Regions from separate parts of the Blautia luti genome, predicted to be linked through region 2. Evidence: predicted binding sites of a transcription regulator. Region 2 holds the regulator's gene; the other holds the start of a gene.
The links. Region 2 encodes HrcA, which represses chaperone genes, less so after heat shock. Its sites were predicted from a motif close to TGTTAGCACTCNNNNNNNNNGAGTGCTAACA; they were not measured.
Positions count from the first base shown of each region.

Region 1: a site for HrcA is predicted at 1,796-1,826, ahead of groES (co-chaperone GroES). Genes of this name have one in related genera too.

Region 1 covers NZ_AP028156.1:844,532-848,751, forward strand. The annotation lists gene topA (type I DNA topoisomerase) at 1-469, shown strand, start outside; gene codY (GTP-sensing pleiotropic transcriptional regulator CodY) at 784-1,566, shown strand; gene groES (co-chaperone GroES) at 1,910-2,194, shown strand; gene groL (chaperonin GroEL) at 2,251-3,870, shown strand; gene R8695_RS03945 (DUF6106 family protein) at 4,011-4,220, shown strand, end outside.
Region 2 covers NZ_AP028156.1:2,697,466-2,701,685, reverse strand. The annotation lists gene uvrB (excinuclease ABC subunit UvrB) at 1-1,560, shown strand, start outside; gene hrcA (heat-inducible transcriptional repressor HrcA) at 1,714-2,754, shown strand; gene grpE (nucleotide exchange factor GrpE) at 2,772-3,416, shown strand; gene dnaK (molecular chaperone DnaK) at 3,477-4,220, shown strand, end outside.

The DNA of each region.
Region 1 (4,220 bases), 1.9 Mb from region 2:
GGCAGCAGGAACTGTGAAATGGAAAACTGTAGTAAGCAATTTCTATCCGGATCTGAAGAAAGATGTAGATGCAGCAGAGGAAGAACTGGAGAAAGTAGATATCCAGGACGAAGTGACAGATGTGATCTGTGACAATTGCGGCAGAAACATGGTGATCAAATATGGTCCTCACGGACGTTTTCTGGCATGCCCGGGATTCCCGGAATGCAGAAATACCAAGCCATATTTCGAGAAGATCGGTGTGCCTTGTCCGAAATGCGGCAAGGAACTGGTACTGAAAAAGACCAAAAAAGGACGTAAATATTACGGATGCGAGGATAATCCGGAATGTGATTTTATGTCCTGGCAGAAACCATCTGTGAAGAAATGCCCGAAATGTGGAAGCTACATGGTGGAAAAGGGGAATAAACTGGCATGCAGCCAGGAAACCTGTGGATATGTAGAGTCGAAACCATCGGAAGAGAAATAATTACAGCAATTGAATATAATTTTCCAATAAAAGCAGCAGAATGAGGATCTCTTCTGCTGTTTTGGTTTTCTGGAAGACCGGAATCAGGAGAACCCTATTTACAGGAATGCCTGTGTAAGCAGATATTTTCCGGCAGTTAAACTGTATTTGTTGAATAATATTTGGGAAAGAAATCTATTTTCAGAAAAGCAAAGATAAAATGAAAAATAGTAAAATTTATCTTGCAATTTATACTTGGAACGTGTAATATTAAACTATAAGTAGAAAAACAGCAATTACCGGGGCTTACAGCTCCATAGCGAAAGGAGGACAACATGAGCGTTCAGTTGCTGGATAAAACAAGAAAAATCAACAAACTTCTGCATAACAGCAGTTCCAGTAAGGTAGTTTTCAACGATATCTGCCAGGTCCTGATGGAAACCCTGAGTTCTAATATTCTGGTGCTCAGTAAGAAAGGAAAGGTTCTGGGCGTCAGTTTATGTCCAGGAGTGGAAGAAATTACAGAGCTTATTGAGGATAAGGTCGGAGGTTATGTGGACTCCTTATTAAATGAAAGATTTCTTGGTGTTCTGTCCACGAAAGAGAACGTGAATCTTCAGACATTAGGATTTGAGCATGTTTCAGGAAGCTATCAGGGAATCATCAATCCTATTGATATTGCAGGTGAAAGACTGGGTACTGTATTTATGTATCGTTTCGATAAACCGTATGATATTGAGGATATTATCGTCAGTGAATATGGAACTACAGTGGTAGGACTTGAGATGATGCGTGCTGTCCATGAAGAGAATGCCGAAGAAGACAGGAAACAGCAGGTAGTGAAATCAGCCTTTAATACACTTTCCTTCTCCGAACTGGAAGCGATCATCCACATTTTTGATGAGCTGGACGGGGATGAGGGAATCCTGGTTGCCAGCAAGATCGCAGACCGCGTGGGAATCACCCGATCTGTTATTGTAAATGCACTGAGGAAATTTGAAAGTGCAGGTGTGATCGAATCCAGATCTTCCGGTATGAAGGGAACCTACATTAAGGTACTCAATGAAGTGATCTTTGATGAACTGGAAGAGATCAAGGCACAGAGAAATAAGAAATAATAAAGACACGATATGAAAAGAGAAGCTCCGGTGTATCAGCTTTTATACAGGCCTGAACGCCGGGGCTTTTTTTGGTCTCGGGCAGAAAGTTTTTCTGAATAAAATTATTTGTAAATTAAGAAAACAAGAGAAAAACAGAGTAAATAAGAGTAAAAAAGAGAATATCATTAAAAATATAATGCTAAAACAACTTGCGAAATTACCCCTTTTTCAATAATATAAGGACAGTGATTAGCACTCGAGGTAAAAGAGTGCTAGCAAAAATCGGCAGGGTTTGACAGATGCCGGAACAGCTGCTGAAAAAGGCGGCAATCATTCGGAGATTAAAGGAGGATTATAGATCATGACATTAGTACCTTTAGGTGACAGAGTTGTATTAAAACAGGTTGAAGCAGAAGAAACAACAAAATCCGGAATCGTTCTTCCGGGACAGGCACAGGAGAAACCACAGCAGGCAGAAGTAGTAGCTGTAGGACCTGGCGGAGTAGTTGATGGCAAAGAAGTAAAAATGGAAGTAGCTGTAGGTGATAAAGTTATCTACTCCAAATATTCAGGAACAGAAGTAAAGATGGACGGCACAGAATACATCATTGTAAAACAGAATGATATTCTTGCAATCGTTAAATAAGACACAACAGACAGTAATATAGAAAGATCAGAATTTAAACAGGAGGTCATTTTATCATGGCAAAAGAAATTAAATTCGGCGCAGAAGCCAGAGCAGCTCTTGAAGCTGGTGTAAATAAATTAGCAGATACAGTAAGAGTAACATTAGGACCGAAAGGAAGAAACGTAGTTCTTGACAAACCATACGGTGCTCCGCTTATCACAAACGACGGTGTTACAATCGCAAAAGAAATCGAACTGGAAGATGGATTCGAAAACATGGGAGCTCAGCTGATCAAAGAAGTTGCTTCCAAAACAAACGATGTAGCAGGTGATGGTACAACAACAGCTACTGTTCTTGCACAGGCTATGGTTCACGAAGGAATGAGAAACCTGGCAGCAGGCGCTAACCCGATCATCCTCAGAAAAGGAATGAAGAAAGCTACAGATGTAGCTGTAGAAGCAATCAAGAACATGAGCCAGACAATCAGCGGCAAGAAACAGATCGCAAACGTTGCATCTATTTCCGCAAGCGATGAGACTGTTGGACAGTTAGTAGCAGATGCTATGGAAAAAGTTTCCAAAGACGGCGTTATCACAGTAGAAGAATCCAAGACAATGCACACAGAACTTGACCTGGTAGAAGGTATGCAGTTTGACCGTGGATATGTTTCCGCATACATGTCAACAGACATGGAAAAAATGGAAGCAAACCTGGAAGATCCATATATCCTGATCACAGACAAGAAGATCAGCAACATCCAGGAAATCCTTCCATTACTGGAGCAGATCGTAAAAGTTGGTGCGAAACTTCTCATCATCGCTGAAGATGTAGAAGGTGAAGCTCTTACAACCCTGATCGTAAACAAATTAAGAGGAACATTCCAGGTAGTAGCTGTCAAAGCTCCGGGATATGGCGACAGAAGAAAAGAAATGCTTCAGGATATTGCAATCCTTACAGGCGGCCAGGTAATTTCAGAAGAAGTTGGTCTGGAACTGAAAGATGCAACTATGGAACAGTTAGGACGTGCAAAATCTGTTAAAGTTGCAAAAGAGAACACAGTTATCGTTGATGGTATGGGTGACAAAGATGCAATCGCAAACCGTGTTGCTCAGATCCGTGGACAGATCGAAGAAACAAAATCTGAATTCGATAAAGAAAAATTACAGGAAAGACTTGCAAAACTGGCTGGCGGCGTAGCTGTTATCCGTGTTGGTGCTTCCACTGAAACAGAAATGAAAGAAGCGAAACTTCGTCTGGAAGATGCTCTTGCAGCTACAAGAGCAGCAGTAGAAGAAGGTATCATCGCAGGTGGCGGATCTGCTTACATCCACGCATCCAAAGAAGTTGCAAAACTTGCTGCAACTCTGGAAGGTGACGAGAAGACAGGTGCAAACATCATCCTGAAAGCTCTGGAAGCTCCTCTGTACCGCATTGCTGCAAATGCAGGACTGGAAGGCTCCGTAATCATCAACAAAGTAAGAGAATCCGAACCGGGAATCGGTTTCGATGCCCTGAACGAAAGATATGTAGACATGGTAGGTGAAGGTATCCTTGACCCTGCAAAGGTTACAAGAAGCGCTCTTCAGAATGCTACAAGTGTTGCATCTACATTACTGACAACAGAATCTGCTGTTGCAATTATTAAAGAAGATACACCTGCACCGGCTGCTAACCCGGGAATGGGAATGATGTAATCTTATAAAATAATTTAGACATACAATCTTCACATGAAAACGGGACCGTCGTCATAGACGATGGTTCCGTTTTATGATATAATGAACCTCAAAGGTCCGGAATGTCCGGAACCGGAACACAAGAAAAGGAGAAAAGAAGAATGGGTGATCTGTATTCAGAACTTCTGGTAAAAAGAGAACGCACAGCTAAAGACAGTCTGGTGAAATACGGTCTGATCGTTCTGACAGCACTGGCTGTTTTTGCAGGACTTTTTATCACTCCGCTGCTTCTTATCGCAGCGATCATACTGGGAATTGCGTGCTATTTCGTGATCCCGAAGACAGATGTGGAATATGAATATCTGTTTATC
Region 2 (4,220 bases):
ATCTACGGACTGGGTTCCCCTCAGGAATTCTTTGACATGATGATTTCCCTGCGTCCGGGAATGACCAAAGACCGGGATGAGGTGATCCGGGAACTGATCGACATTCAATATACCAGAAATGAGATGGACTTCCACCGAAGCACCTTCCGTGTCCGCGGAGATACTTTGGAAATTTTCCCTGCCAATAGCTCCGATACAGCTGTGAGAGTAGAATTTTTCGGAGATGAGATTGACCGTATTTCAGAAATTGATGTACTGACAGGAGAAATCAAATGCCAGCGTTCTCATATCAGTATCTTTCCTGCATCCCACTATGTAGTGCCAGCAGAACAGATCCAGAGAGCAGCTGTAGCCATAGAAGAAGAATTAAAAGAACGTGTAGAGTATTTCAAAAGTGAAGACAAGCTTCTGGAAGCTCAGCGAATCTCAGAACGCACCAATTTCGACATTGAAATGATGAAAGAAACAGGATTCTGTTCAGGAATCGAAAACTATTCCAGACATCTGTCAGGATTAAAGCCCGGACAGCCGCCATACACACTGCTGGACTATTTTGGAGATGACTTCTTACTTATTATAGATGAATCTCATATTACAGTCTCTCAGGTAGGAGGAATGTACGCCGGTGACCAGAGCCGGAAACAGACACTGGTAGACTACGGATTTCGGCTTCCTTCAGCCAAAGACAACCGCCCCTTAAGCTTCGAAGAATTTGAATCCAAACTGGATCAGGTAATGTTTGTATCCGCCACTCCGGGACAATATGAGTATGATCACGAACTCCTCCGCGCAGAACAGATCATCCGTCCAACCGGACTTCTGGATCCGAAAGTAGAAGTCCGCCCCATTGAAGGCCAGATTGATGATCTGATCGGAGAAGTAAACAAAGAAGTGTCAAAGAAACACAAAATCCTGATCACCACTCTTACCAAACGAATGGCAGAAGACCTGACAGAATATATGAAAGAAGTAGGAATACGGGTTCGCTATCTCCATTCTGATATCGATACCTTAGAGCGTGCCCGGATCATCCGGGATATGCGTCTGGATGTTTTTGATGTACTGGTAGGAATCAACCTCCTTCGAGAAGGCCTGGACATCCCGGAAATCACCCTGGTAGCAATCCTGGATGCAGATAAAGAAGGTTTCCTCCGTTCTGAAACCTCCCTCATCCAGACCATCGGACGAGCTGCACGAAACAGCGAAGGCCACGTAATCATGTACGCAGACAATATGACCGATTCCATGAACAAAGCCATCACCGAAACCAACCGCCGCCGAACCATTCAGGAAGCCTACAACAAAGAACACGGAATCACTCCGACTACTATCAAAAAAGCAGTCCGCGACCTCATCGCCGTATCCAAAGCAGTAGCCGAAACTGAAGTCCGACTTCAGAAAGACCCAGAGTCCATGACCCGCAAAGAACTCACCAAACTCATCGCCCAGGTAGAAAAACAAATGCGCGCCGCAGCTGCAGACCTCAACTTCGAACAAGCCGCCGAACTCCGCGATAAAATGATCGACCTGAAAAAGAACCTGGATACTCTGGATAAATAATAATTCCCATTGTTTGTAAAATAACAAAAAATTCACAAAATAATATTGACAAACCAAATCAAGAGTGCTATCTTATGAGCATAAGGTGTTAGCACTCCTGAAACATGAGTGCTAACAAACCAAAAAACAAAGGCAGTAAAGGAGTGGAATTTCATGGATCAGGAATTAGATGATCGTAAAAAGAAAATACTAAAAGCCATCATCAAAACCTACATGGAAACAGGCGAACCGGTGGGTTCCCGGACCATTTCCAAGTTTGCAGATTTAAATGTAAGCTCTGCCACCATCCGGAATGAGATGTCAGACCTGACAGATATGGGATATATCGTACAGCCCCACACCTCAGCCGGAAGAATTCCTTCTGATAAAGGTTATCGCCTCTACGTAGACGAGCTGATGAAAGAAAAGGAATCAGAGGTTCAGGAAATCAAGGATCTCATGATAGAGAAAACTGACAAACTGGATAAAATGCTGAAGCAGGTAGCAAAGGTACTGGCCTCCAATACCAACTATGCAACCATGATCTCTGTTCCACAGTACAGCGGAAGCAAGATTAAATTCATCCAGCTTTCCCGCGTAACACCCCTTCAGCTTGTAGCAGTAGTAGTGAGTGATAACAATGTCATCCGAAACCAGATCATCAATCTGGATGAGGAGATGGACGATCAGACAATCCTGAAATTAAATCTTCTTCTTAACACCAACTTAAATGGGGTGCCCATTCAGGATATCAACCTGGGAATGATCGCCCGCCTGAAAGAACAGGCAGGTGTACATGGCTCTGTGGTTGGCACAGTCCTTGATGCAGTGGCAGACACCATCCAGGTAGACGAAGACGATATGCAGATATATACTTCAGGAGCAACCAACATTTTCAAGTATCCGGAGCTTGCAGACACAAGCAAAGCGAGCGAGTTGATTTCAGCATTTGAAGAGAAGCAGGATCTGGTAGACCTGGTGAAAGAGAGAATGTCTGATACCGAGAACACAGGAATTCAGGTGTACATTGGTGATGAGATGCCGGTGCAGACCATGAAAGACTGCAGTGTGGTGACAGCTACTTACGAACTTGGAAAAGGAATGCATGGTACCATTGGTATCATCGGTCCGAAGCGTATGGATTATGCAAATGTAGTTGACAGCCTGAAGGCTTTGAAAGTCCAGCTGGACGAACTGATTAAGAAAGAGAGTTAGAAAGGCGGTAATAGATAGTGTCAGAAGAAACAAAGAACACAGCTCAGGAAGAAGAAACAACAGAGACTCCTGTAACAGAAGAAATTGTTGAGAATGAACCTGAAGTTGTAGAGAACGGTGAAGCTGAAGCAGAGGAAATCCCAGTAGAGGATGGAGACGAAGAAGCTTCCCAGGATGACAAAAAAGAAAGCAAATCAAAAACTTCTTTCTTCGGCAAGAAGAAAAAAGAGAAAGATAAATTTGAACAGCAGATCGAAGAACTTACAGACAGACTGAAACGAAACATGGCTGAGTTCGATAACTTCCGTAAGAGAACGGAGAAAGAGAAATCCAGCATGTACATCATCGGAGCCAAGGATATCGTTGAGAAAATCCTCCCGGTTGTGGATAACTTCGAAAGAGGCCTTGCACAGGCACCTGAAGGAGATTCTTTCGCGGATGGCATGAAGATGATCTACAAACAGCTGATCACAACATTGGATGAGCTGGGTGTGAAACCAATCGAGGCAGTCGGTAAGGAATTTGATCCGAACTTCCATAACGCAGTAATGCATGTGGAGGACGAAGAAGCCGGTGAGAATATTGTGGTAGAAGAATTCCAGAAGGGCTACACTTACAAGGATTTCGTAGTCCGTCACAGTATGGTAAAAGTAGCCAACTAATTTACATGAAAATATAGAATATATCAAATCTAGTTGAAAATAAACAGGAGGAACAAGATTATGGGAAAAATCATTGGTATTGACTTAGGTACAACAAACAGCTGTGTAGCCGTAATGGAAGGTGGACAGCCAACAGTTATCGCAAATACAGAAGGCGCAAGAACAACACCATCTGTTGTCGCTTTCACAAAAACAGGAGAACGTCTTGTAGGTGAACCTGCAAAACGTCAGGCAGTAACAAACGCAGAGAGAACAATCTCTTCCATTAAAAGAGAGATGGGTACTGACTACCGTGTAACAATCGACGACAAGAAATATTCCCCACAGGAAATTTCCGCTATGATTCTTCAGAAACTGAAAAAAGATGCAGAAGGATACCTCGGTGAGAAAGTTACAGAAGCAGTTATCACAGTTCCTGCATACTTCAACGATGCTCAGCGTCAGGCAACAAAAGATGCCGGTAAGATCGCTGGCCTTGAAGTAAAACGTATCATCAACGAGCCTACAGCAGCAGCTCTTGCTTATGGCCTTGATAATGAAAAAGAACAGAAAATCATGGTATACGACTTAGGTGGTGGTACATTCGATGTATCTATCATTGAAATCGGTGATGGTGTTATCGAGGTTCTTTCTACAGCTGGTAACAACCGTCTGGGTGGTGATGACTTCGACCAGAAGATTACAGACTACATGCTTTCTGAGTTCAAGAAAGCAGAAGGTGTTGACTTAAGCAACGATAAGATGGCACTTCAGAGATTAAAAGAAGCTGCAGAGAAAGCTAAGAAGGAACTTTCTTCCGCAACA